2 regions of the Janthinobacterium sp. BJB446 genome follow, and region 1 is predicted to be linked to the other one. Evidence: riboswitches for the same ligand, from Rfam matches in the RefSeq annotation. Region 1 holds a riboswitch; the other holds the start of a gene.
The links. Region 1 has a riboswitch for thiamine pyrophosphate ahead of CSQ92_RS12040 (TonB-dependent siderophore receptor). Riboswitches for the same ligand answer to the same signal wherever they lie in the genome.

Region 1 (14,342 bases):
AAAATTTTATGTTTTTTGCGATCCCCTTGCCCATGTTCACAACCTTCGCGTCCATGAAATGGATTCCAGCAGGGTTCTCACTGAGAGAAAGCGAAACGCTTGGCTGAATACTTTCGCGATGCAAATTTGCAATCTGAGCGGATTGTGCAGAACGCAGTCGCCACGTCTCAACCGCAAGGATGAAGGTCAGTACAGTTATCATAACTGTGGCGGCAGCAGTCACCCATGAAGACAAAGTGTCTTGTGAAAACATGTTTGGTCCGGGTAGAGTATTACCTACGAAAACACCAAAGACAAAAGCCACGGCAGCACTAGAGATCGCGCCTACCACAAGAAAAATACTGCTTCTTTTTTGTCCAATCGTAAAAATCATATTTCCTCAAATTTAGAATTTTTCGTTGTACATTGGATTGTGAGTTGGCAACTCTGGGCTGCAGATAAGTATTTTTATGCTGCGAACACAGACTTCTATCTCTCCAAAATATTTTTTCAATGAGCTGCAGCTTCTGTGAAAACGGAAATGGCATTCACCGCGCATTAGATCACTAATTTTGTCTGATTTAATTATTCTTGTCTCGCTTTATTTTTCGCCTGCGGTAACGCCTCCACCGGTAGCTGAAAAAAGCACGGCACCATCGCTGGCGACAAATCCTCGCCGCTCTCTGCTATGACCAGGCGGCCGCTCAGTAGCATCACGTAGACGTGGCCCAGCGACCAGTCGGCGCTGGCGGCGGCCTTGTCCCAGCGCGCATTGAGGTCTGCTTCGCGCGCGGCCGCGCCGGCTATCTGCCGCACGTACTGGAAGTACGCTTGCGCCGTTTCCTGCAGGGTGGGGAATTGGCGACTCGCCGGTTTATGGTCTCCGCATCGGCCGCACCGTAAGCACGGCCAGCGCCTGCTGTCTCGGCTGTGCCACGTATAATTCCTCTCACTTTCCACCCGTATTTTTTCGACAGGCCCGCCATGCCCACGACTCCCGCTTTGCCCCTTGATTGGCAGACATTTGAAACTGCCTACGACGTGGAAGAAACCTGCTTCAAGCTGGCCAGCGCGTCGCTGGCCTTGCTGGGCGCGTCCCCATTCAAGGATCAGGCATTTTCCGCCTTTGCCTTCAACGCCGTATCGTTCCCATCCCTTTCGCTGAGCCTTAACACTGATCCCGGGAGCAGGGAGCGCGATTACTATCCGCCGGACTGGTCGAACGAGTGCATCGAAGTCGACGTGCCGGAAATCGGCCAGCTGTGGGAGGAGGGGTATGCCAGGATCGAAGGCGCGCTGCTCGAGCTGATCGACGCTGCCGATGACGAACTGCTCGATGCCATCGAGGAGGGCTATCTGCACAGCCTGAGGAAAACCATGGTGCGGCTTGAAACGAGCCAGGCTTTCGAGCAGATCAGGACCTGCCCGCAATTCTGGACCGTGGTCACGCAGATCGATGCGGATACGGAGGAAGAGGAGCGGCTGCTCGACCAGGTGCGCCAGGGCCTGCCGGCGTGAGCCTCCGCCGCCATTGCAGGCCACGCGCTATAGCAGGGCCTGCCAGCGCCTGACTTCCGCGTCCGTCAGCATCGGCCCCCAGCCGCCGCGCAGCGCCGCATCGTGCTGCACATAGTGCGCAAGCGGTGGCGCCGCCACGCCGTGCCTGGCGCAGATATCAAGGACGGCTTCCAGCTGCCGCCGGCTTGCCGGAAGGTCATCGCCATACCAGGTGCAGGCGCTCGTTTCCAGCACATGCCCGACAAGCTGCTCCAGCGTGCCGAGCAGGTGCCCGGGCATGGCCAGGCGGATGTCATCCGGCCAGGGGTCGCCCATGCCGGTCACCGCCAGGGAAGCAAAACCATGCTCCCATGCCGAAAAATCCCCAGGCGCGATCTGCGCCACTTTCCACACGTGTTCGGCGAATGCGGACAGCGCCGGATGGTGAATGTCAAAGCGCTGGCAAAAGCGTTGCAGGCAGCTTACGGCAATGCATTGCCTGGCGGTCACCGAGAGCGTGTCTATCGATATGTTGTGCATGAAAGTTCCTGACGTTGGCACTCGCCGATCACTGGGTCAATCTGACTTGATTGCGGTTGTCCCGCCTGGCAAGGCAGCCTGCCGCAACGCCTCCACCGGCAACTGGAAAAAGCGCGGCACCATCGCCGGCGACAAATCGTTGCCGCCGTCCGCCATGGCCAGGCGGCCACTCAGCAGCAGCATCACGTAGCCATGGCCCAGCGACCAGCCGGCGCTGGCGGCGGCCTTGTCCCAGCGCGGGTCGAGGCCCGCTTCGCGCACGGCCGCGCCGGCCGTCTGCAGCACGTACTGGAAGCACGCTTGCGCCGCTTCCAGCAGGGCGGGGAACTGGCGCACGTTCTGGTGTTCGAACATCAGCCGGTAGTGGGCCGGAGCGGCCAGGGCAAATTCGATGTATTGCTGGCCCAGCAGCTGAAAACGCTGTTCGGATGGCAGGCTGCCCTGCGGCGGCAGTTCTGCCTCCCATTTGGCGATCAGGCTGGCGAAACCGGCTGCCGCCACGTCGGCCAGCAAGGCTTCCTTGCTGGGGAAGTGGCGGTACACGGCGGCGATCGACACGCCCACCGTGCGCGCCAGTTCGCGCAGGGAAATGGTGGCGTCGCTTTGCTGCGCCAGTTGGGCGATGGTGGCGGCGACCAGGGTGTCGCGCAGGTTGCCGTGATGGTAAGTACTTGTGCTTGTCATTCGATGTTATCGCTGTTCACATTGTCGTGTATGATGGCCATGTTATCACTGAACACATGGAGAGCACATGCAAGAGATAAGCAACGTGGTACGCGCCGTGGCCTTGCCGCCAGGCGCCAGCATCGCCCTATTGTATCCGGGCAGCAACCTGGCCGACGCGTATGCCGTCGGCCTGCCCAGCGCTGGTGTACGGCAGATGGATATGCAGGCCCTGGCGCGTGTGGTGCTGTGCAGCCAACCGCGCTGGGCGCAGTGGCTGCTGGCGGTGCGCGACACGATAGTCTCGCCCTTCGGCATCAAGACGGCAAGACAGCTGGCGGCCAAGCCTGATGGACGCATCGGCATCTTCCGCATCTTTGCCGTCAGCGATGATGAAATCATCGTGGGCGAGGACGATAGCCACCTGGACTTCCGTTTGTCCGTGCTGCGCAACCGGGACGCGGGGCTGCATGGCAGCGTCACCTTTTCCACCGTCGTGCATTGCCATAACTGGATAGGGCGTACTTACATCCTGGTGATCCGGCCATTTCACAAGCTGATCGTGCGGCGTACGCTGGCGCGCGCCGTCAAGGGAGGCTTTGCCTGAGTAGGGAAGGGCTGCGGCGGTGCGGGCAATCTTGCTTATTCATGGCTGGTATTGCATACTGCACCACCAGCCTCATCACGATTCCCATGAACGATACGCTTCTCCTGCTGGGTTTTGCCACCACGCCGCTTGAACTGATTTCCTTTGTCCTGGCATTGACAACCGTTGCGCTGAACATCCGCCAGAATCACTGGGCGTGGCTGTTCGCCATCATTTCCTCGGCCGCCTACGGTTTCGTGTTTTTCGAATCGCGCCTGTATGGCGACATGGCCTTGCAACTGCTGTTTATCAGCGTCTCGTTCTGGGGCTGGTACCAGTGGCTGCACCCGGCCAGCGGCGGCAAGACCTTGCCTGTCACGCGCCTCGATGGACGCGGCTGGATGGCGTGCGCCGCAGGCTGGCTGGTTGGCTTCCTGCTGATAGCCTGGCTGCTGACGACGACGGATACGGACGTGCCCCACGCGGACGGCTTCCTCACGGCAGGCAGCCTGGTGGGGCAATTCCTGCTGTCGCGCAAGAAACTGGAAAACTGGATCGCCTGGATCATCGTCGACGTGCTGTATGTCTGGCTATACCTGCACAAGGGACTGACCCTGACGGCCGTGCTGTATGCCTTCTTCGTCGTGATGGCCATCATCGGCTTGCTGGCGTGGAGAAAGTCGGCCCCGGCCGCGCCGAGCGCGATGGTCCTCAAGTGATGGAGCGTTGCGTGCGCGTGGCCATCCTGGGCGCGGAATCGTCGGGCAAGTCGACCCTGGCAGCCGCCCTGGCCGAACGCTACGGCACCGTCTGGGTGCCGGAATACTTGCGCGAATTTGTCGAAAAGCAGGGCCGGGTGCCTATCGCGGCCGACCAGTTTGGCATTGCGCGAACGCAAGTCGAACGCGAAGCGGCTGCCACAGCGCGGGCGCGCCATTTCCTGTTTTGCGATACAACGCCGTTGATGACGGTGGTCTACAGCCGCCATTATTTCAATGGCGCCGATGCGCCGCTGGCGGCGCTGGCCGATGCCACGCAGTACGATCTGACGTTGGTGACGGCGCCCGACAGCCCGTGGGTAGCCGACGGCTTGCAGCGCGAGTCGGAAGCCGTGCGCCAGCTGATTCATCGCCGGCTGCTCGATGAACTGGCTGAGCGCCAGATTTCCTACCTGCTCGTCAGCGGTAGCCTGGCGGTGCGGCTGGCGCAGGCGGATGACTGGTTGAGCGCCAGCACCCCAGGCAGGGTGGGGTAAGCCGGCCTTATTTTCCGATGTGTTCGGCCAGGAAGCTTTCCAGTTGTTGATAGAATGCAGTGGCGTTTTTGGTCATGTAGAAGCCATGTCCTTCGTTTTGCGCCATCATCCATTGCGGTGTATTGCCGGCCCTGACCAAGGCCTTGCGCATCAACTCGGCGTGTTCCGGCGGTGCCGTCTTGTCCTTGTCGCCGTGCACCAGCAATACCGGCACCTTGATCCGGTCAGCCAGGCGTGAAGGCGAGATGGCGTCGAGTTCCTTGTTGTTTTCACCGATATAGTCCTGGTAGGCATGCCGGATATATTTGTGGCGGCGCGCATCATCCTCTTCTTTGAACAACCTAAGCTCATATACGCCGGCATAGCCGATAGCGCATTTGAAGGTGCCAGGTGCACGTATGGTCAGCATCATTGCCGAGTAGGCGCCGAAGCTTGCGCCGTATGAGCAGACGCGCCCGGCATCGACTTCGCCTTCGGCAATTACAGCGGCGAGGCCGTCCAGGATGTCGTCCTGGATTTTTTCGCCCCATTGACGGTAGCCTGCCCGGATGAAAGTCTCGCCACGGCCCCCGGAACCACGGAAATTAACCTGGAGTACCGCGTAGCCGCGGCTGGCGAGGAACTGCGCATCGCTGTCGAACGACCAGGTATCGTAGACGCCGTGCGGTCCGCCGTGGGGCATGACAACCAGCGGCAATTTAACGCCTGGCGCATGCTTCGGCATGGTCAGATAGCCATGCAGTTGCAATCCGTCGCGTGCCTTGAAGGCAATGGGGCGGCGCTCGGCCATGCGATCCGGGTCGATGCCAGGCATGGTCGAGTACAGCAGTTCCGCCTTGTTGCTGGCCTTGTCGTACAGGTAATAGCTGCCCGGGTCGCGATCGCTGTAGACGGAAAACAGCAAGGTGGTGCCGTCATCTGTGAAGTTGATGAAGCGTACATGTTCGTCCGGAAAAGATGCGCTCAATTGCTTGTGCAGCCGGGCGTCCGCACTATTGGCGTCCAGGTAGATGGCACGGGTACGGCCCAGCTGGTGAGATACTGCGAAAGGCATCTCGTTGGCGTCATACATTACGCTGCTCAGGTCGGCAACAGGATCTTGCGCTAGAACCACTCGTTTTCCGCTAGCCAGCTCTTCCCGCACCAGGGCCTCAGGGCCACCGTTGACGGCATGGGTAGCAAAAAAAGCGCTGTCATCCATTGTGAAGTGGAACGGGATTGTGGTTTGTTTTGGGATGGGAGGGGTGAGACGCCACTGGCCGCTGACGTCATCAAGACGGTACAACACCGGCTCGTTCTTGTCGTCCCAGCCGTAGGCGAAGCGCGGTACGCTATTGCGCTGCTGCACAAACTGCAGGCGTGGTGCAGCGATGTCGGCCAGGGTCTTGCGATGGGCCTTCTTGCTGTCGACGTCGTATAACTTTGACCGGTCACGATCCCATTCCTGGGCTGACAGAAAGACGTGACTATTGCGCGGCAAGGGAACGCCGTTGATGCGGGCATAGCCATGATCATCGTCGAGGCGGTCGCCTCGACTCGACGAGCGGAACATATCGTAGCCGAACAGGTATTCCTGGTTGGTGCCGTCGAGGTCAAAAGCGATGATTTCACCAGTTGATACCGGTTGTTCCAGCTCCCCCAGTTCCAGACCCTTGCGCAATACCAAACGCGTGTTCGTCAACCAAAGGTAGTTAAGCGGCACTTCAAATATGTGCAGGCGCAGCATGCCTACCGCTTTCATGTCCGGCAATGCATAGATGGTGATGATGGGGATGCTGCGCCCGCCCTGCTGCATCTGAGTCGTGACCGCTATGTGTTTGCCATCTGGCGAGAGGCGTGGTGTACTGAACCGATCCTTGCTGGTGAATTGCTCTATGGGAATCGCTGCCTCGGTGGCGTGGACGCTGCCTCCGGTGATCAGGATCAGGCTGGCAAATATCAGTGACGCCACATGCTGTTTCATGGAGATGCCTTGCGCGGATAATAAAATAAGGGTGGTAATTATAGCAATTTAATAATTACCACAGTGTAATATTTTAATTATTTGATATTTTCGTCCACGAATAGGGGCATGTCCGGCGCATGCCCCATGTGGTTGTCAGAAGTCGAATTGCGCCGACACCTTCAAGGTGCGGCTTGCACCCGGGAACAGGTAGCCGCCTGCTTCCGGAGTCACATCGCGCCAGTAGAACTTGTCCGTCACGTTGTTGACGGTGGCGCGCAGCACGGCTGGCGTGCCGGCCAGGCGCGTGGCCCAGGCGGCGCCCAGGTTGAACACGCTGTACGAAGGCACGAAGGTGGTGTTGTTGTTTTCAAACGCCTTTTTGCCCGCATATTCCCAGCTGCCATTCACGCTCAAGCCCGCCACTTGCGGCACGGCGTAGTCCGCGTGCACGGCCGCCTTGAAGGCCGGCACGTTGGGCACGCGCTTGCCATCGTAGTCCGCACTGCCCGTGCCTGATTGCTGGCTGTTCAGGGCCGTGATGGACGCGCCCAGGTTCAGGTTGGCCGATGCCTTGCCTTGGGCAGACAATTCCAGGCCACGGTGCTGGGCCTGGCCCGCGCGCACGAAGTTGTAGGTGCTCATGCTGCTGTCGAGGTACTGGTTGAATTCCAGGCCCTTGCGGATCTGAAACAGGGTGGCGGCCACCATGAAGTCCGGCGTCAGGTCCGCCTTTACGCCCAATTCGATCTGCTTCGAGCGGCTCGGTGTCAGTTCCACATTGGCGTTTTCCGCGTAGCGGTCGGCCGTGCCGCCGTGCTCCATGCCCTGCGAATACGATGCATACACGGCGATATTGTCTTGCGGGTTGTACACCAGCGCCACGTTCGGCAACAGGAAGTCGTGCTTGGCGCGGATTTCCTTGTCGGCCTTCAGCACATACTGGTAGCCATCCACATTGATGTGGCGCAGGCCGCCATGCAGCTTCCAGTTGGGCGCCAGGCTGACGATGTCCTGCACGAAGACGGATTTTTCCTTGTCGTTGCGTACCAGGCGCACGGGGCCCGTGACGCCGTCGGATGGCGCGACGATGACGGGGCGATAAATGTTGCTGATGCCCACTTCGTCGTACACGTACTTGCCGGCCCGGTCCTTGCGGTTGAAGTACGACACGCCGGCAGTGAATTCGTGGCGCAGGCTGCCCGTGGCGAACTTGCCCTGGATCATGGCTTGCGCGCTCAGCGGCTTTTTCGTCTCGCCCAGGCTGCGGAAGTCCCATACGGAGAAATCGCCATTGCTGCAGAAGACGGGCGCCCAGCCTTCCGGGCTGCAGCCATACGGATACGCCGTGTAGTCGTCGCGCTTGAACGAGTGCTGGTTGGCGGAGAGGGTGGCGTGCCAGTCGTCATTGAAGGCGTACTGGAAGCGCAGGCCGAGGTTGCTGGTGACGGTTTCCACCGGATGCGTCCACGGCTGCTTGTTGAGCATGGTGTCGGCGCTGACGTTGGCCGGCAGGCTGCCGTTGCTCAGCAGCTGGAAGCCGGGCGCCGTGACCTGCGCCTTGTCCTGGTAGTCGGCGTCGAGCTGCAGCAGGGCTTGCGGGGAAATCTGCCAGTCGAAGGCGCCGGAAATGAACCGACGGTTGCCGTCCGCGCCCTTGATGTAGGAACGCAGGCGCTCGGCCGCCACGTTGACGCGGTAACCGAAGCGCGTGTCTTCCAGGCGTCCGCCCAGGTCGACGGCGCCATACACGGTGCCCCGTTCGCGCGCTTCCACGGTGACGCTGCGCAGCGGTGCGGCGGTGGGGCGCTTGACGATGAAGTCGATCACGCCGCCAGGCGCGGCCACGCCTGCCTGCAAGCCGGCCAGGCCTTTTAATACTTCGATGCGTTCCTTGTTTTCCAGCGGAATTTGCGTGTCGCCAGGAATGGCCACGCCATCCTTGCGGTAGCTGGAGTTCGTGTCGAGCTTGAAGCCGCGGATGGTGAACTGTTCTGCGTAGCCGACGGCGTTGTACGATTCGTTGATGCTGGCGTCGAGCTTGACGGCATCGCTGAGATTGCGGATCTGCAAGTCCTGCATGTCTTTTTGCGAAATGACGGTGACGGACGCCGGTGTCTGCAGCAGCGGCGCGTCGGTAAAGCCGCCCACGGAGGCGCGCTTGGCGGCCGGCGCCTTGCTGGCCGTGACGACGACTTCGGCCATGTTTTGGGCCTGCGGATCGGTGGCTTCGGCGGTGTCGTTCGCAGCAAAGGCAGGCGCGGCAAACGCGTGCAGGATGGCCAGGGTCAGTACAGGACGGGAAAAATGCGCAGATAAATTCGGTGTGGACATAGATTGCTCGTGGTTCAAGCCGTCTCTGTAAAGAGCACGGCAGGCTGCTTGTTCGGCTGGCGCCAACGCAGGAGCTATCAAAGGAGGGAGGTACTTTGCGCTTTCCTTCGCTGGCATTATCCAGATCAGGTACGAAGGGTATCTCTCACCCGGATAACGACTCCAGGACCCCTAGCGGTTGACAGCTTAGCATGAACCACGGCCAGCTGTCCCCCTGGCTGACCGTTTTACAACAGTGTGGCTGGAATTTGCAAACTGCGCTACAGACTCAGTTCCAGCACCTTGCGGCTGACGGCGGGCGTCACTTCGCGCTGCTCGCCCAGCGCCGTCATGCCGTGCGCTTCCAGGGCGGACACGACGGCATCCACGCTGGCGTGGTTCAGGCCGTAGTCGGCCAGGCGCGTCTTGACGCCCATGTGGCGGAAGAAGAATTCCGTGCGCGCGATGGCGGCCTCGATGCGGCCATCCTCGTCGCCGCCGTCGAGTCCCCACACGCGGGCCGCGTATTGCAGCAGCTTGGCGCGCTTGGCCTGCTTGCGCACGCGCAGCATGCTGGGCAGGATGATGGCCAGGGTTTGCGCATGGTCGAGCTCGTACAATGCCGTCAATTCGTGGCCGATGGCGTGCGTGGACCAGTCCTGCGGCACGCCCACGCCGATCAGGCCGTTCAAGGCCAGGGTGGCGCTCCACATCACGTTGGCGCGCACGTCGTAGTCGTCCGGGTGCGACAGGGCTTTCGGGCCTTCCTCGATCAAGGTCAATAAAATGCCTTCGGCGAAGCGGTCTTGCACGGACGCGTTCACAGGGTAGGTCAAATACTGTTCCATGACATGCGCAAACGCATCGACGACGCCATTGCCCACCTGGCGTAGCGGCAAGGTGAACGTTTTCGACGGGTCCAGCACGGAGAATTTCGGATACACCTTGCGGCTCATGAACGAGCGCTTTTCCTGCGTGGCCTTGCGCGTGATCACGGCCGAGCCATTCATTTCGGAACCCGTGGCCGGTAACGTCAATACCGTGCCGAAGGGCAGGGCGGCCTCGACGATCTTGCCGCCTTTCGCCAGGATGTCCCACGCCTCGCCTTCATGCAGGGCGGCCGCGGCGATGAATTTGGTGCCATCGACCACGGAACCGCCGCCGACGGCCAGCAGGAAATCGATGCGCTCGCTTTTCACCATGGCCACGGCCTGCATCAGGGTTTCATAGCTGGGATTGGGTTCGATGCCGGCAAATTCCAGCAAGGTATGGCCGGCCAGCGCCGCCTTGACTTCATCGTAGACGCCGTTCTGCTTGATGCTGCCGCCGCCATACGTCATGAGCACTCTGGCATGCGGCGGGATCAGCGCCGTGATGGCGGCGATCTGGCCCTGGCCGAAGAGGATTTGCGTCGGATTGTAAAAGTCGAAATTGAACATGGGGCTCCTGCCGCTGGGGTTTAGGCTGTTGCTGAGCCATGATTATGGCCGAACGGGTGGAAACGTGTCGTGGACGCTTGAGCTTTTCGCCCGCGCGGTGGAGAATGCAGCCGATGTCACCACCACGCGAAAAGGAATGCGCATGACCAACGTCCCACTGGAAGAATCCGGCTTGCCGGCCACCGCGCTCGACATGCACCGCGCCATCGGCGCCACCATCGCCGCGCTGCAGGCACTGGACTTGAACAGCCAGCGTTTCGAGGCGTGCACGGACCCGGAACTGCGCCGCGTGCTCGCGCATGCGGGCGACACCAGCCGCAAGGAAGCGGCCATGCTGCTCGAATGGATGCGCCGCCGCGATGCGCGCCTGGACGCGGCCATGAAGGAAGCGCTGTTCAAGGCGGGACCGATTGTTGCCCAGTATCACTATGACGAGAAAATATTGTAACTATTGGTTTGTTGCTGTGGCGTACCATGCGCCACTTTTGCATCGTTTCGCGTAGACTGTGCCCCTAATTAAATTTAACGTCGGATAGCAGCGGCTGTCCGGTGTATTCCAGGGGGCTTCAAGAAATGAGATCATTACCATACCGAGAAGGCAGCTGGTTTGCCGTGCCCTTGCCGGGCGGCGGCTATGCCGTCGGCGTGGTGGCGCGCAGGGCGCCTGCCGGGCGCATCATGCTGGCGTATATGTTCGGGCCGAAGCGCGACAGCTTGCCGACGCTCGATGAGCTGGAAGGCTTGCGGCCGGAACAGGCCGTACGCCGCCTGCGCACGGGCGACATGGCCCTGCTCAACGAGCGCTGGCCCCTGCTGGGTGACAGCCTCCATTGGGAGCGCGACGCCTGGCCCATGCCGGCCTTTATCCGCCGCAATGAATCCTTGCAGCGCGCCTGGCGCGCCAGCTATGCGGACGCCGACCCTGCCAAGCTGAACCGCGAGGAATCGATCCCCTTCGATACGCCGGGCATGGAGAGCGATTCCCTGTACGGCTACGGGGCGACGGAACTGCTGATGAATAAATTGCTGGCGCAAGAGCAGGCGTCCGCTTGACCGTTGTCGGGCGGCGGAAACGCCGGAGCCGGTGGCGTAGGTCGGATTAGCGCCTGGCGCGTAATCCGACAGGAATAGCCAACAATGTTGTCGGATTAGGCGAGGCAAGGCCTCGCTGATCCGACCTACGCCGCTGGCAAGCTGATCTGAAACGCCAGGCCGCCGCCTTCGCGGTTGCGCACTTGCAATTCGGCGCCATGGCGCAGCAGCACGCGGTCGACGATGGCCAGGCCCAGGCCGGCGCCGTTTGCCTGCCCGCGCGCCGTGTCGAGGCGGGTGAACGGTTTCATCAGTTGCTCGATCTTTTCTGCTGGCACGCCCGTGCCGTGGTCTTGCACCTCGATGATGACCTTTTTCGCGCCGTGGCTGGTGCGCACCTGGCAGGCGATGTCGATTTCCGTCACGTCGCTGCCCGGCGTCTTGCCATAGCGGCGCGCATTCTCGATCAGGTTGTTCAGCACGCGGCGCAGGTCGGTGGGGTTGCCCATCGCATGCGCGCCATCGGCGATGCTGGCGTTGATCTTCACATCCGGCAGGCGCATGGCTTCGCGCGTCATGTCGCTGAGCAGGCCGCTGAGGTCGACATCCGTAAAGCTCGACGCTTCCGTCGGCTTGGCATAGTCGAGGAACTGGCCGATGATGGCGTCCATCTGCCCGATATCGGACTGGATGCCTTCGCGCGCCTCGTCCGACAGGTTTGCCATTTCCACTTCCAACTGCATGCGCGCCAGCGGCGTGCGCAAGTCGTGCGAAATGCCTGCCAAAATCACGGCGCGGTCCGATTCCACCTGTTTCAGATCATCGACCATCTGGTTGAAGCTGCGGTTCGCCTCGATGATTTCGATCGGGCCCTTTTCCGGCAGCGGCGCCGGCTGCTTGCCCTTGGCGATGTCGCGCGCGGCCGCCGTCAAACGCGACAGCGGCAGATTGATCAGGCTGGAAATGATGGCTGCGCCCAGCAGGGACAGCAGCGACACCAGGCTGGCCCAGCCCAGCCACTGGAAGCCCGTCAGGCCGCGCAGGCGCTCCCGGTCCAGCATCAGCCAGTACTCGTCGTCGTCGATCTTGAAGCTGACCCAGAAGCCGGCCACGCCGTTGACGCGCGCGGAAAAGCGCGTGTCCTTGCCCAGCTTGGCCTTCACCAGCGCCTCGATGTCGGGCATCAGGTAATTGTCGGGCGGCGGCTCGATGCGGTCGTCCTCTTCCAGCGAGAAGATGCGGATGCCTTCATTGCTGACGAGGTCGAACAGCAGCTCGCGCCGCAGCTCGGGAGCCGAGTGCGTCAGTGCCGCATGCGTGATGGTAACGACGGAAATGATCTGGGCGGAAATCTGCTGCGCCTGCGGCTCGCGCTGGATGAAGGAAATCATGCTGAACCAGGCGATCATGCTGACCGTGGTCAAGGTGCCGAGCAGCAAAAAGGTGCGCCAGAACAAGCCGCTTTTCAGCCGCGCCAGGCTGATATCGGGAAAAAGCTTCATCATGCCTCGCCTGCGATCAGCGCGGCTGTCCGTCCGGGATGAAGACGTAACCTAAGCCCCACACGGTCTGGATGAACAGCGGGCTCGACGGATCAGGTTCGATGAGTTTGCGCAGGCGCGAGATTTGCACGTCCAGGCTGCGGTCGAACACTTCGTATTCGCGGCCGCGCGCCAGTTCCATGAGTTTCTCGCGCGACAGCGGCTGGCGCGCATGGCGGGCAAACACTTTCAGCACCGAAAATTCACCGGTCGTCAGCGGCACTGTTTCGCCATTCTTTTTCAGGGTACGCGTGCCCAGGTCCAGCACGAAGTCGCCGAATTCGAAGGTTTGCGGCGTTTCCGACGGTGCGCCCGGGATTTCATCGGGACCCTTGCGGCGCAGCACGGCGCCGATGCGGGCCACCAGTTCACGGGGATTGAATGGTTTCGGCAGATAATCGTCGGCACCCATTTCCAGGCCCACGATGCGGTCCACGTCCTCGCCCTTGGCCGTCAGCATGATGATCGGCGTCTGGTCGCCCGCGCCGCGCAGGCGGCGGCAGATCGACAGGCCGTCTTCGCCCGGAAGCATCAGGTCGAGTACCAGCAGGTCGTAGCGTTCGCGCAGCCACAGTTTGTTCATGGCCGTCGCGCTCTCTGCCGTAAAGACATTGAAGCCCTGTTCGGTCAGGTAGCGCCGCAGCAGGTCGCGCAGGCGCACATCGTCATCGACTACCATGATTTTTGCCTGGTGGCCGTGGATCGATTGCGTTGTTGTATTGCTGCCGGAAGTGGAGGTTGTGGTCATTTAGGGTGTCGTGTTATCTTATATTAGTTGCTATAGTAACGCCTCGCGCGGCGTCGGCAAGGGGCTGTGGCGACCCATTACAAAGTGTTACAAACTTTACCCAATTACTCTTACTGCACCGTGTAAAGCATCATACACTGGGGCCACAGTGGAAATCAGCTTTAGTTTATACGGCATCGCGGAAGAGGAACTCAATGAATATCTTTACTAAAAAAATTCACGCCGCTCCCAGCGCAGCTATTGCTGCACGTACGACCGTGCTGTCCGCATTTGCCGTTTGTTCCGTGTTTGCCGCCAGTCTGGCGGCAGCGCAAAACCAGCCGCCGCCACGCCGTGACGACCAGCAGCAAATGCAGGCCCAGCGGTATGAACAGGTACAGCGCAGCAACAGCAATGATACGCGACTGCGCGAACAGCGTGACGCACGCAGTTTCGACACGCGCGCAGAAGAGCAGCGCCGCGCCAACGAAGGCGCCGACGCCTCGCGCCGCACGGGCCGCATGACGCCCGACGAACGGCGCGACCTGCGCCGCCAGATCAACGAAGTGGGGCAGGACATTTACTCGAATCCCCCGCGCCGCTAGGCAGCCATCCCCCTCCGACAGGGCCATCTCGCAAGACATGGCCCTGTTTGCATCTGGCCGCATGCATTGTTGCTCAGTCAGGCACACGGCCCCGCCCCGTGATATTGTTCTAGTGCACGGAGGCAATTCTTTGAAATGGCTGCTGGGGGAGGCAAGGCGTGAGCGACGACGACACACCCGTTCCGGATGCGGTCCCCGCAGGCGGCTTGCCGCACGGCCTGGT
Region 2 (14,342 bases), on a different contig from region 1:
GTTCCGCTTTTTGCAGCAGCGAGATGATCCACTTGTCCGCTTGCGACAGGTCGGCGTCATTCGGCGTGCAGTCCTTGCCTTCCGTATTCATCATGACGAAACGGGTGGCGTTCCACATCTTGTTGCAGAAGTTGCGGTAGCCTTCGCAGCGGCCCAGGTCGAAATTGATGTTGCGGCCCAGCGATGCATAGCTGGCCATGGTGAAGCGCACGGCGTCCGTGCCGTAGGCGGAAATGCCTTCCGGGAATTCCTTGCGCGTTGCCTTGGTGATCTTTTCCGCGTCGCGCGGGTTCATCAAGCCCGTGGTGCGCTTGACGATCAAGCCTTCCAGGTCGATGCCGTCGATCAGGTCGATCGGGTCCAGGGTGTTGCCCTTCGATTTGGACATCTTCTGGCCCGTCGAATCGCGCACGAGGCCGTGCACGTAGACGGTTTCAAACGGCACCTTGCCCGTGAAGTGCGCCGTCATCATGACCATGCGCGCGACCCAGAAGAAGATGATGTCGAAACCCGTCACCAGCACGGACGATGGCAGGAAGGCTTTCATGTCCGGCGTTTCTTCCGGCCAACCCATGGTCGAGAACGGTACGAGCGCCGACGAGAACCACGTGTCGAGCACGTCGTCGTCGCGCTTCAAGGGGCCCGTGCTGCCGGCGACCTGCGCCTTGGCGATGGCTTCCGCTTCCGTCTTGGCAACGAAGATATTGCCGGCATCGTCGTACCACGCCGGGATTTGATGGCCCCACCACAGCTGGCGCGAGATGCACCAGTCCTGGATGTTGTTGAGCCATTGGTTGTAGGTGGTGCTCCAGTTTTCCGGCACAAACTTGATTTCGCCGCTGGCGACCTTGTCCAGCGCCGTTTCCGCGATCGACTTGCCTGGGAAGAAGGTGCCTTCCGGGGCCGGCTTGCTCATGGCAACGAACCACTGGTCCGTCAGCATCGGCTCGATGACGACGCCCGTGCGGTCGCCGCGCGGCACCATCAGCTTGTGCGGCTTGACTTGTTCCAGCAAGCCTTGCGCGTCGAGGTCGGCGACGATCTGCTTGCGCGCGGCGAAGCGGTCCATGCCGCGGTAGGCTGCCGGCGCGTCGTCGGTGATCTTCGCGTCCAGGGTCAGGATGACGATCTGCGCCAGCTTGTGGCGCTGGCCCACGGCGTAATCGTTCATGTCGTGCGCCGGGGTAATCTTCACGCAGCCGGTGCCGAATTCCTTGTCGACGTATTCGTCGGCGATGATGGGGATTTCGCGGTCCGTCAGCGGCAGTTTCAGCATCTTGCCCACCAGCGCCGTGTAGCGCTCGTCCGTCGGATCGACGGCCACGGCCACGTCGCCCAGCATGGTTTCAGGACGGGTCGTGGCCACCGTCAGGAAACCGCTGCCGTCGGCCAGCGGGTACTTGATGTACCACATGGAACCGTCTTCTTCCTCGGACACCACTTCCAGGTCGGACACAGCCGTGCCCAGCACGGGGTCCCAGTTGACGAGGCGCTTGCCGCGGTAGATCAGGCCTTGCTCGAACAGGCGCACGAAGACGTCGGTGACGACTTTCGAGCGCGGCTCGTCCATCGTGAAGTATTCGCGCTGCCAGTCGGCCGAGGCGCCCAGGCGGCGCATCTGGCCGGTGATGATGGAACCGGATTTTTCTTTCCATTCCCACACTTTTTCCACGAATTTCTCGCGGCCCAGGTCATGGCGCGAAATCTTTTGCGCGTCCAGCTGGCGTTGCACGACGATCTGCGTGGCGATGCCCGCGTGGTCGGTGCCGGGTATCCAGGCCGTGTTGTGGCCCAGCATGCGGTGGTAGCGGGTCAGGCCATCCATGATGGTCTGGTTGAACGCATGGCCCATGTGCAGGGTGCCGGTGACGTTCGGCGGCGGCAACTGGATGCTGAAGGAAGGTTTTCCCGCATCGAGGGTGGCGGTAAAGTAACCGCGCTGCTCCCACTCGGTGCGCCAGAATTGTTCAATGTCGGCGGGCTCGAAAGACTTGGCTAATTCCATGATTTGGCGTGTGATTGGCAAAAGGAACCATTATAGATGACGCGGCATCGCCTGCAGCGTGGCAAGCCGCCTTTTTCAGTGTTTTGGCGGCTTTGCGGGCCGTTGACGGGCAACAGAACGGGGATAAAAGCGCTGCCGATGTTATAATGCCGGCCTTGGCGCCTCCTGCCCTATCTTTGCGGACGGCGCCAGCGGGCGCAGTTGTATCAAAGTTTCACTCCAACTCTCGTCCGCGTCACTCGGCCAGCGCATCTGCGATGCCAGCCACTTTCAGAGCGTCCCCTGCGGGCTGGGCGCCTGAGCCACGCGCACCGCCAGCGGTGCACCATTCACGGCGGAATCAAGGCGGCTCGTCATTGCACGCCGCTGCCGCCACAGCTTAGCCAGGAATGTTGTTATCTGGCCCGTCGTCTTTCGATACGGCATGTTCCACAGCGCCTGGCCGCTGTGGCGATGCCATGGCCGCGCGCTTTCCCGGTTTTGCCTGCATAAGGAAACCAGCATGAAAAAACTCTCGATCAGTGTCGGCCTTGTTTCGACCATCGCCACCCTGGGCGCCTTGCCTGCCGCCCATGCCCAGTCCTCCGTCAACGTGTATGGCTTGATGGATGCGGGCCTGGTGCAGGAAGGCGGCGTCAGCAAGCTCACCAGCGGCGTGTCGGCCGGCTCGCGTCTGGGCTTGCGCGGCACGGAATCCCTGGGTAACGGCTTGCAAGCCGTGTTCACGCTGGAAGCGGGCGTCCTGAGCGACACGGGCCGCTCGGACCAGGCAGGCCAGTTGTTTGGCCGCCAGGCGTTTGTCGGCATCGACAGTCCGCTGGGCATGCTGACCGTGGGTCGCCAGTACAACCTGCAGAGCCAGGCGCTGACCGACGTGGCCGATCCATTCGAGGGCGGCATGGCGGGCGCGTCGACCAACCTGGCCGGCTATTCGGCCACGCGCATCGACAATACCGTGCGCTACACCTCGCCCGAGCTGCGCGGCGTCACGGCCACGGTCATGGTCGGTTTTGGCGAACACACGGGGATTGCGGCGGACCAGCGTTCGCTGGGCCTGGCCCTCGGCTATGTCAACGGTCCATTGACCTTGCGCCTGGCGCGCCAGAGCCGTGCCGGCGAGCCGGGCAAGGCCGACGTGAACAACACGATATTGGCCGGTAACTACAACTTCGGCGTGGCCACGGCGTTTGCCGGCTATGGCCGCAATACGGGCGATGGCAGCAGCATGTTCTTTGCCGAGAATCCATACGGTGCGGCGCAGGCGCCGGCCCAGTCCACCGACAGCCGCGACGCCATCGTCGGCGTGTCCGTGCCGCTCGGCGCGACTACCCTGCTGGCCTCGTATGTGCGCAAGGATGACCGCGACGCGGCCAACCGCGATGCGCAGCAGCTGGCCATCGGCGCCACGTATGCCTTGTCCAAGCGCAGCAAGGTGTATGTTGCCTACGCGCACATCCGTAACCGCAACGACGCCGCTTACATGGTGGGCAATGCCACCGAAGTGGGCAGCGGCAACCGCGCCTTCAACGTCGGCCTGCGCCACGCGTTCTAAACCGTCACGCTAGGCGGGCAGCATGCTGCCTTCGTGCAGCAGCGCTTCGAAGGCGGGGGCGGCCAGGGGGCGGCTGAACAAATAGCCCTGCATCTGGTCGCAGCCTTGCTGGCGCAGGAAGGCCAGCTGCTGCTCCGTTTCCACGCCTTCGGCGATGACTTTCAGGCGCAAGCTGTGCGCCAGCGAAATGATGGCGCGCACGATGGCGGCGTCGTCGTCGCTGTGCGTGATGTCGCTGACGAAGGTTTTGTCGATTTTCAGCACGTCGATAGGGAAGTGGCGCAGGTAGGCCAGGCTGGAATAGCCGGTGCCGAAGTCGTCGATGGACAATTGCACGCCCAGCGCCTTCAGGTTGGCCATGATGGCCGTGGCTTGCTCCACGTTATGCATGACCATGCTTTCCGTCAATTCCAGTTCCAGATGGGCCGCATCGAGGCCTGTCTCGGCCAGTGCCTGCGCCACCGCGTGCAGCAGATTCCTTTGCTTGAATTGTCGCGCCGACAGGTTGACGGCCAGGCGCAGCGGGCCATGGCCGGCCAGTTGCCAGGCACGCGTCTGGGCGCACGCCGTGCGCAGCACCCAGTCGCCAATGGGGGTGATCAAGCCCATTTCCTCGGCCAGGCCGATGAAGCTGGCAGGTGGAATACGTCCCAGTTGCGGATGTTGCCAGCGCAGCAGCGCTTCCATGCCCACCACGGCGCCGCTGGCCAGATCCAGCTGGGGCTGGTATTCGAGGTGGAATTGCCCGCGTTCCAGGGCGTGGCGCAACTCGCTCTCCAGCCCAAGGCGCTCCAGGGTGCCCGCATTCATGCCCGAGGCATAGAATTGCCAGTTGCCCCGTCCCTGTTCCTTGGCGCGGTACATGGCGATGTCGGCGTGCTTGATCAGGGTGTCGGCATCGTCGCCATCGTCGGGATACACGGCCACGCCCATGCAGCAGCTGAGAAAAAATTCATATTCGCCCAGTTGCAGCGGCTGCGCCACGGCGTCCTGGATGCGCTGCAGAATGGTCGCGCCCGGTTCGCCATTGCCATGCTGGGGCAGCAGCAGCACGAATTCGTCGCCGCCCAGGCGCGCCACCGTGTCGACTTCGCGCGTGGCGTCGCGCAGGCGTTCGGCCACGCTTTTCAGCACCAGGTCGCCGGCATCATGGCCCAGGGTATCGTTGACGAATTTAAAGCGGTCGAGGTCGATGAAAACCACCCACAGGGGAAGGCCGCTGCGCCGCGTCACGGCCATCGCCTGCTCCAGCCGTTCGCGCAGCAGTGCCCGGTTGGCCAGGCCCGTCAGGATATCGTGCCTGGCCTGAAATTCCATTTCCTGTTCGAAACGCATGACGGTGCTGATGTCGTATTGCGCCACGACAAAGTGACTGAGCGCGCCATCGCCATCGTCGCGCACGGGCGCGACGAACAGCTCGCTCCAGTAGCTGCTGCCATCCTTGCGGAAATTGCGCACGATGGCCTTGCCTTCGCGCTGTTCGCGCAGGGCCGCCGTAATGGCGTGCATGTCTTGCCGCCCCTGCTCGGGACCCTGCAAGTCTTCCAGGCGCTGGCCGATGACTTCGCCGGCCGTATAGCCGGTGATGCGCTCGAAGGCAGGGTTGACGTATTCGATCAGGTAGCCCGGTGCGTCGGCGCTGCACAGGATGATGGCATTGGCCGACACTTCGATGATGCGTTCGCGCAGCCGCAGCGACTTTTCATTGTGCATGCGCGCGGCGATGTCTTCGGACAGACGCAAATTGGCAAACTGCAGCGCCGCCGTGCGCTCGCCCGTGATGCGGGCAATGACCGAATTGCGCGAGACCAGCTGATACACATACGCGGCCGCCAGCAGGCTCGACAGCACACCACCGAGCAGTACATACAGCGAGCCGCGATGGCTGGCGTCCAGGCCCATGCCTTTGGCCGGCAGCAGGGCGGCGCCCAGCGTGTGCCCGCTGGCATGGTACTGCAGCAGCAGCCGGGCACTTTCCGCTTCGATCTGGCGTGCCGAGACGTAGCACAGCGCCGTCAGGCACAGCCCGAACGCCAGGGTGAGCAGGGCCGAGGTAGAAACAGATATGGAGATGCGCTTGAAGAATGATTGCATGGTGGCCCCGTGGCAGCGCCGGTGCCGATCCATGATCAGGCAGGCCGGGCAGTGACTGACTGTAGGGCGGGCGGCGAAATGTCGTCCGTTCGGTAGCGAACGGACGGGCATGCCGACAATAAATATAGTCGGGTCACTGTGCAAGCGCTGTGTTACGCTGCACTACATGGCGACCCTCGTTCGGACGCCTTTCAACTATCCCCTAGCTGACGACTGGAAAACAGGAAACCTGCCCATGTCGAGTCTGCATGCCCAGCTACACAACCCGAATCAAAACCATTTGCTCGCCGCCATGCTCGACGCCGATTTCGCGCGCCTGGCCCCCCACCTGGAGCAAGTATCCATGTTGCTCGGTGACGTGATCTACGATTCGGGCGACAAGCTGCAGCATGTGTATTTCCCCACCACGGCCATCGTTTCCATTCACTACCTGCTGGAAAACGGCGGCTCGTCGGAAATTGCCGGCGTCGGCAATGAAGGCGTCGTGGGCGTGTCGCTGTTCATGGGCGGCAATTCGACGCCGAGCCGCGCCGTCGTGCAGACAGGCGGCGTCGGCTACCGGCTGAAGGCGCATTTGCTGATGGAAGAGTTCGACCGCGCCGGTCCCGTCATGCGCTTGCTGCTGCGCTATACGCAAGCGCTGATCACGCAAATGTCGCAAACGGCCGTCTGCAACCGCCACCATACGGTGGAGCAGCAGCTGTGCCGCTGGCTGCTGCTGACCATGGACCGCCTGCCGAACCGCGAGCTGACGATGACGCAGGAGTTGATTGCCAACATGCTGGGCGTACGCCGCGAAGGCGTGACGGAGGCGGCCGGGCGCCTGCAGGCGCGCGGCTTCATCAGTTACCGGCGCGGCCATATCTCCGTGCTGGACCGTGCCGGCCTCGAAGGCCACGTGTGCGAATGCTATGGCGTGGTCAAAAAGGAATTCACGCGCCTGTTGTCGGATGTGCGCCAGCGCCAGGCGCACTGAACACCGCATCTTTTTTTTATCGTTGTTACAGCTCAGGCTACCCCATGCAATCTGTTGAAAATATTCCCCCGCGCGCACCGTCGCGCTGGCCCATGGCGCTGGCGTTTTCGTTCAGCGCCATCGTGCTGCTGGCCATCGGCCTGCTGGCCTGGCGCGCGCCGTTCGAGACGGCATGCGTCATCGACGCGCTGGTCTTCTTGCTGCTGATGCTGCTTGTCGCGCTGTACCGGCGCACCTTGGCGGCCAGCCTGCCGCGCCAGCTGCTCAAGGCGGGCGCCTTGCAGGATGCGATTTTCAACAGCGCCAATTTCTCGTGCATCGCCACCGATGCGCAGGGCGTGATCCAGATCTTCAACGTGGGCGCCGAACGCATGCTGGGCTATGAAGCGAGCGACGTGGTGGACAAGCTGACGCCGGCCGGTATTTCCGATGCGCAAGAAATCGTCGCGCGCGCGGCCGCCCTCAGTGCCGAACTCGACAGGGTCATCACGCCCGGCGTGGAAGCGCTCGTGTTCAAGGCCACGCGCGGCATCGAAGACATTTATGAACTGACCTACATCCGCAAGGATGGCAGCCGTTTCCCGGCCATCGTCTCCGTGACGGCCTTGCGCGACGTGCAGAACAAGGTCATCGGTTACTTGCTGATCGGCACGGACAATACGGCACGCAAGCAGGTCGAGGCGGAACAGGCGCTGCTGGACCAGCGCCTGCGCGAACAGCAGGCATATACGCGCTCGCTGGTCGAGACCAACAATGCCGAACTGAAGAAGGCGCGCCTGGTGGCGGAAAAGGCCAACCGCGCCAAGTCCGAATTCCTGTCGAGCATGAGCCACGAATTGCGCACGCCCCTGAATGCCGTGCTGGGCTTTGCGCAGCTGATGGCGTCCGACGTGCCGCCGCCGAGTCCGCCGCAGCAGCGCTCGATCGAACAAATCCTCAAGGGCGGCTGGTATCTGTTACGCCTGATTAACGAGATCCTCGACCTGGCCATGATCGAATCGGGCAAGGTCACCTTGTCGCAGGAAGCCATGTCCCTGCTCGACGTGCTGCAGGATTGCCAGGCGATGATCGCGCCACAGGCGGAAAAGCGCGGCATCCGCATGCACTTCCCCCGCTGCGGCCAGGCATTCTATGTGCATGCGGACCGCACGCGCGTGAAACAGGTGATGGTCAACCTGCTGTCGAACGCCATCAAGTACAACCAGGGCGGCGGCACCGTTACCGTCGATTGCAGCCAGCGCGGCGCCAAGGTGCGGGTCAGCGTGCGCGACAGCGGCGTCGGCCTCGATGCGGGCCAGGTGGCACAGTTGTTCCAGCCCTTCAACCGCCTGGGACAGGAAAACAGCACGGAAGAGGGCACGGGCATCGGTCTCGTCGTCACCAAGCAATTGATCGAATTGATGGGCGGCACCATCGGCGTCGACAGCACGGTGGGCGTGGGCACCACGTTCTGGTTCGAGCTCGCTTCGAGCAGCGCGCCGGCATTGGTGCTGGGCGATGGCGACGCGCTGCCGCAGGTGCAGGTGCCGCAGGAAAGCCAGCGCACCTTGCTGTACGTGGAAGACAATCCCGCCAACCTGGCGCTGGTGGAGCAACTGATTGCCCGCCGCAGCGATTTGAAGTTGCTCACAGCCATCGATGCGCACCTGGGCATCGACCTGGCGCGCACGTATCAGCCGGACGTGATCTTGATGGATATCAACCTGCCCGGCATCAGCGGCTTCGGCGCACTGCATATCCTGCACGACGACCCGCTCACCAGCCACATTCCCGTGATGGCCCTGTCGGCCAACGCCGTGCCGCGCGACATCGAGAAAGGCCTGGAAGCGGGTTTCTTCCGCTATTTGACCAAGCCGATCAAGGTCGTCGAGTTCATGGATGCGCTCGACGTGGCCCTGCACCATGCGGCCGCGCACGGCCTGGCCGACGACACTCACGCAGTACGCTAATTCAGCACTTAATTTTAGGAATACCGCCATGCTTCAAGCCACCGAGATCCTGAACGCCAGCATCCTCATCGTTGATGACCAGGAGGCCAACGTCATGCTGCTGGAACAGGTGCTGCGCAATGCCGGCTATACGCGCATCACCTCCACCATGGATCCGCAAGCCGTGCATGCGCTGCACCAGCAGCACCGTTACGACCTGATCCTGCTCGACTTGCAAATGCCGGAAATGGATGGCTTCGAGGTGATGGAAGGCTTGCGCGACATCGAGGCGGGCAGCTATCTGCCCGTGCTGGTGATCACGGCCCAGCCCGGCCACAAGCTGCGCGCGCTGCAAGCGGGCGCCAAGGATTTCGTCAGCAAGCCCTTCGACCTGGTGGAAGTGAAAACGCGCATCCACAACATGCTGGAAGTGCGCTTGCTGTACCAGAAACTGGCCGAATACAACAAGTCGCTGGAACAGATGGTGGAAGCGCGCACGGCGGAGCTGCGCGAAAGCGAAGCGCGCTTCCAGCGCTTCACGGAACTGTCGTCCGACTGGTACTGGGAACAGGATGCGCAAGGCAATCTGACGCGCTTTTCCGGCCCCGTGGCCGAAATGCTGGGCATTGGCAGCGAGGAAGAGCCACAGCGCTGGAACGCCACCGAACGCGCGCTGCTCGACGCAAAAATTGCCGCACGCGAACCGTTCCTTGATTTCATCTACAGCCGCGCCAACCTCGACGGCAGCACGCAGTATCTGCAAGTGAGCGGCGAACCGATGTTCGACAATGGCAGCCGCTTCATCGGCTACCGCGGCATCGGCCTCGATGTCACGGAGCGCTTGCGCATCGCCTGATTTATACTTGCTGCCATCCACATCCACAAGGAAAGCATCATGGCTGACAAATCTCCCTCCTATTGGTTCCCCGCCAAGACCTATGGCTGGGGCTGGGGCTTGCCCATCACCTGGCAAGGCTGGCTGGTGTTCCTGGCCGCGCTGGCGCTGTTCGCCTGCGGCGCTTTCCTGTTTCCGCCGCAAACCATGCTGGTCGGCTATATCGTCTATGAAGTGGCCATCGTTGCCGTGCTCATTTTTATCTGCCAGCTGAAGGGCGAACCGACCAGCTGGCGCTGGGGCAAGAAGAAATAAGCGCGATGGCGCCTGTTGCAATGCAGCAGATGCGCAAAGACGACACCTGCAAGAAATCATCTGGCCACGCGGCGTGAACCGCGTATAATTGGCTCGCTGCCGCAAGGCGGCAAACGCTAGGGGTCCTGCCTTTCGCTGTGGAAACACGGTGCAAGCGCGGGTGAGAAATACCCTCCGAACCTGATCTGGATAATGCCAGCGAAGGGAAGCTTTAGGATGAACGCACCCCGCTTTTCCGCGTGCGCGCAGCCGAACCTCCTTAGCTGGCTCCAGGCTTAAAAACAGTCTAGCCAAGGAGCCAAAATGAACGCCAACCCGAAATTCCTCTCCGCCACCGCCACGGTCGACGAAGCCGCCATCGCGCCGCTGCCCAATTCGCGCAAGATCTACGTGCAAGGCAGCCGGCCCGACATCCGCGTGCCCATGCGCGAGATCAGCCAGTCCGACACGGAAGCGTCGTTCGGCGGCGAAAAGAATCCGCCGATCTACGTCTACGATACGTCCGGCCCCTACACGGACCCGGACGTGCAGATCGACATCCGCTCGGGCCTGGACACGCCGCGCCTGCCGTGGATCATGGAGCGGGCCGACACGGAAGAATTGCCCGGTCCGACCTCCGATTACGGCATCGCCCGCCTGGCGGACCCGAAACTGGCCGAGCTGCGTTTCAACTTGCACCGCAAGCCGCGCCGCGCCATTGCCGGCAAGAACGTGACGCAAATGCATTACGCGCGCCAAGGCATCATCACGCCGGAAATGGAATTCGTTGCCATCCGCGAAAACATGCGCCGGCAGGAATATTTGCGCGAGCTGAAAGCTTCCGGTCCCATGGGCGAACGCCTGGCCGACCTGATGGGCCGCCAGCACCCTGGCCAGTCGTTCGGCGCCAGCATCCCGGCGGAAATCACGCCCGAATTCGTGCGCGAGGAAATCGCCCGCGGCCGCGCCATCATTCCCGCCAACATCAACCACCCGGAAGTGGAACCGATGATCATCGGCCGCAATTTCCTCGTGAAAATCAACGCGAATATCGGCAATTCGGCCGTCACCTCTTCCATCGGCGAGGAAGTGGAAAAGATGACCTGGGCCATCCGCTGGGGCGGCGACAATGTGATGGACCTGTCCACAGGTAAACATATCCACGAGACGCGCGAATGGATCGTGCGCAACAGCCCCGTCCCCATCGGCACCGTGCCCATCTACCAGGCGCTGGAAAAGGTCAATGGCAAGGCCGAAGATCTGACGTGGGAAATTTTCCGCGACACCCTGATCGAGCAGGCCGAGCAGGGCGTCGACTACTTCACCATCCACGCGGGCGTGCTGCTGCGCTATGTGCCGATGACGGCCAAGCGCTTGACGGGCATCGTCTCGCGCGGCGGCTCCATCATGGCGAAATGGTGTCTGGCGCACCACCAGGAATCGTTCCTGTACACGCATTTCGAAGAAATCTGCGAAATCATGAAGGCGTATGACGTGTCGTTCTCGCTGGGCGACGGTTTGCGTCCCGGTTCCATCTACGACGCCAACGACGAGGCGCAGCTGGGCGAACTGAAAACCCTGGGCGAACTGACGCAGGTTGCGTGGAAGCACGACGTGCAGGTGATGATCGAAGGTCCGGGCCACGTACCGATGCAGCTCATCAAGGAAAACATGGACCTGCAGCTGGAGCAGTGCGGCGAAGCGCCGTTCTACACCTTGGGACCGTTGACGACGGATATCGCGCCCGGCTACGACCACATCACCTCGGGCATCGGCGCGGCCATGATCGGCTGGTATGGCACGGCCATGCTGTGCTATGTGACGCCGAAGGAACACCTGGGCCTGCCCAACAAGGCGGACGTCAAGGACGGCATCATCACGTACAAGATCGCGGCGCATGCGGCCGACCTGGCCAAGGGCCATCCGGGCGCGCAAATCCGCGACAACGCGCTGTCGAAAGCCCGCTTCGAATTCCGCTGGGACGACCAGTTCAACATCGGCCTGGACCCGGACAAGGCGCGCGAATTCCACGATGAAACCCTGCCCAAGGATTCGGCCAAGGTGGCGCATTTCTGCTCCATGTGCGGCCCCCATTTCTGCTCGATGAAGATCACGCAGGAGGTGCGCGAATACGCGGCCGGCATGGGTATCGCGGAAGACAAGGCGCTCAAGCAGGGCATGGAAATCAAGGCCATCGAATTCATCAAGAACGGCGCCGAGCTGTACCGCAAGGTCTGAAGGAGAGCGTGATGCCTGCATTGATATCCATCACGCTCAACGGCGCACCGCACCAGGTGCCGCCGGGGCAAACCCTCGATCAATTGATCGCCGCCCTGTCGCTGGAAAACCAGGCGCTGGCGCTGGCCGTCAACCGCAACGTCGTGCCGCGCAAGGCGTGGCAGGACCGGGTCCTGGAAACGCAGGATCACGTGGAAATCGTACGCGCGATTGGCGGCGGTTAAATTGAGAATAGACAAGGAAACGCACATGAACACCGCAACAAACAACGACCTGCTGACCATTGCGGGAAAACAGTATCCATCGCGCCTGCTGGTGGGCAGCGGCAAGTACAGGGATTTGCCGCAGACGCGCGAAGCAACGGATGCGGCCGAGGCGCAGATCATCACGGTGGCGATTCGCAGGGTCAACATTGGTCAGGACCCGAACGCGCCCAGCCTGCTCGATTTCGTGCCACCGGACCAGTACACGATTTTGCCGAACACGGCCGGCTGCTACAACGCAAAAGATGCCATCTACACCCTGCAACTGGCGCGCGAGCTATTGGGCGGGCGCAATCTGGTGAAGCTGGAAGTGCTGGGCGACGAAAAAACCTTGTTTCCGCATATGCCGGAAACCCTGGTCGCGGCAGAAGCGCTGGTCAAGGATGGCTTTGACGTGATGGTCTATTGCAGCGACGACCCCATCCAGGCGAAGATTCTGGAAGACATCGGCTGCGTGGCCGTCATGCCGCTGGCGTCGCTGATCGGCTCGGGCATGGGCATCCTGAATCCGTGGAACTTGTCGCTGATCATCGATCAGGCGAAAGTACCCGTGCTGGTGGACGCAGGCGTGGGCACGGCGTCGGATGCGGCCATTGCCATGGAACTTGGCTGCGATGGCGTGCTGATGAATACAGCCATTGCCGGCGCGCGCGACCCCGTGCGCATGGCGCATGCCATGAAGCTGGCCGTGCGGGCCGGGCGCGAAGCATTCCTGGCGGGACGCATGCCGCGCAAATTTGCTGCTTCGCCATCGTCGCCGATGGCGGGCCGCCTGGCGTGACGATGTCCGGGCGTCTGCCGTGTCGTTCGGTTGTGCTGGTGTTTGCCGGCGCCGATCCGTCGGGCGGCGCCGGCATCGCCGCCGATATCGTGGCGATTGCCGCGCAGGGCGCGCATGCCTTGCCTGTCATCACGGCGCTGACGGTGCAGGACAACGACCGCGTGTTTGCTGTCGAGCCTGTGGCCCCGGAATTGCTGCGCCGACAGGCGCAGACGCTGATCGACAAGATCGCCATCGATGCCGTGAAGATCGGCATTCCCGGCAGCGCCGCGAATGCGGCCGTCATTGCGCAACTGATCGCGCAATTGCGGCTGGTCCGGCCGGATTTGCCTGTCGTGCTTGATCCCGTGCTGGCCAGCGGCCATGGCGACGTGCTCAGCCGGGACGACGCCGTGCTGGCGCTGGCGCCCTTGCTGCCGGTGACTACCGTCATCGTACCGAACGGGCCGGAAGCGGCGGCCCTCGGTGGCGAGAAAAACCTGCGCGCGCAAGGCTGCAAGAACGTGCTGGTGACGGGCGGCCATGGCGAAGGCGAGGTGATCGTCAACCGCTGGCACGATGGTGAGGACAGGGCGCGCGAGTGGTGCTGGCCGCGCCTGCCCGGCGAATTCCACGGCAGCGGCTGTACCCTGGCGTCCGCCATCGCGGCGCGCCTGGCACTGGGCCAGGCATTGCCCGAAGCGCTTGATGGCGCGCAAAGCTATTGCCATGCGACCCTGGCCGGCGCGTATGCGGTTGCGCCAGGCCAGCTGATGCCGCAACGATTCATTCAATAAGGAAAACATCATGCGTGGACTGTATCTGGTTACCCCGAACTGGGATGACACCGACCGCCTGCTCGATATCACGGAACAGGCTTTGCACGGTGGCGTGGCCCTGCTGCAATACCGCCACAAGAGCGCCGACGCGGAACAGCGGCGCGAGCAGGCGGGCGCCTTGCTGGTCCTGGCCCGCAAATATGGCGTGCCTTTCATCATCAACGATTTTATCGAGCTGTGCGAAGAGCTCGACGCGGACGGCGTGCACGTGGGTGGCACGGATGCGTCCGTCGCGCAGGTGCGCGCGCGCCTGGGCAAGGACAAGCTCGTCGGCGCCTCGTGCTATGGCGACATGGCCCTGGCGCGGACGGCAGACGCTGGCGGTGCCAGCTATGTGGCCTTCGGCGGCTTCTATCCCTCGCTGGTGAAAAAGTATCCGGTCACGACACCATTGGATATCGTGCTGCAGGCCAAGCGCGAGATCGCCTTGCCGTGCGTGGTGATCGGCGGCATGACGCCGGAGAACGCGGCGCCGCTGGTCGCGCGCGGCGCCGACATGGTGGCGGCCATCAGCAGCGTCTTTGGCAAAGAATACCAGGCGGACGATGTGAATATTGT

Region 2: another riboswitch for thiamine pyrophosphate. It lies ahead of thiC (phosphomethylpyrimidine synthase ThiC); the one in region 1 lies ahead of CSQ92_RS12040 (TonB-dependent siderophore receptor).

Annotation. Positions count from the first base shown of each region.
Region 1 is NZ_PDZK01000001.1:2,715,575-2,729,916, reverse strand. Features, by position in the region: gene CSQ92_RS28735 (hypothetical protein) at 1-373, opposite strand, end outside; gene CSQ92_RS12080 (hypothetical protein) at 565-795, opposite strand; gene CSQ92_RS12075 (DUF4303 domain-containing protein) at 964-1,497, shown strand; gene CSQ92_RS12070 (hypothetical protein) at 1,525-2,016, opposite strand; gene CSQ92_RS12065 (TetR/AcrR family transcriptional regulator) at 2,053-2,700, opposite strand; gene CSQ92_RS12060 (DUF2867 domain-containing protein) at 2,768-3,286, shown strand; gene pnuC (nicotinamide riboside transporter PnuC) at 3,373-3,984, shown strand; gene CSQ92_RS12050 (AAA family ATPase) at 3,984-4,520, shown strand; gene CSQ92_RS12045 (alpha/beta hydrolase family protein) at 4,528-6,483, opposite strand; gene CSQ92_RS12040 (TonB-dependent siderophore receptor) at 6,619-8,796, opposite strand; TPP riboswitch at 8,882-8,979, opposite strand; gene CSQ92_RS12035 (iron-containing alcohol dehydrogenase) at 9,057-10,214, opposite strand; gene CSQ92_RS12030 (ferritin family protein) at 10,357-10,662, shown strand; gene CSQ92_RS12025 (Imm26 family immunity protein) at 10,788-11,267, shown strand; gene CSQ92_RS12020 (sensor histidine kinase) at 11,393-12,751, opposite strand; gene ompR (osmolarity response regulator transcription factor OmpR) at 12,765-13,466, opposite strand; gene CSQ92_RS12010 (hypothetical protein) at 13,730-14,119, shown strand; gene CSQ92_RS12005 (flagellar assembly protein A) at 14,278-14,342, shown strand, end outside.
Region 2 is NZ_PDZK01000005.1:155,310-169,651, reverse strand. Features, by position in the region: gene CSQ92_RS24870 (valine--tRNA ligase) at 1-2,005, opposite strand, end outside; gene CSQ92_RS24865 (porin) at 2,508-3,557, shown strand; gene CSQ92_RS24860 (putative bifunctional diguanylate cyclase/phosphodiesterase) at 3,567-5,651, opposite strand; gene CSQ92_RS24855 (Crp/Fnr family transcriptional regulator) at 5,887-6,627, shown strand; gene CSQ92_RS24850 (PAS domain-containing hybrid sensor histidine kinase/response regulator) at 6,672-8,576, shown strand; gene CSQ92_RS24845 (response regulator) at 8,605-9,411, shown strand; gene CSQ92_RS24840 (hypothetical protein) at 9,451-9,705, shown strand; TPP riboswitch at 9,814-9,929, shown strand; gene thiC (phosphomethylpyrimidine synthase ThiC) at 10,009-11,922, shown strand; gene thiS (sulfur carrier protein ThiS) at 11,943-12,146, shown strand; gene CSQ92_RS24825 (thiazole synthase) at 12,172-12,966, shown strand; gene thiD (bifunctional hydroxymethylpyrimidine kinase/phosphomethylpyrimidine kinase) at 12,969-13,742, shown strand; gene thiE (thiamine phosphate synthase) at 13,753-14,342, shown strand, end outside.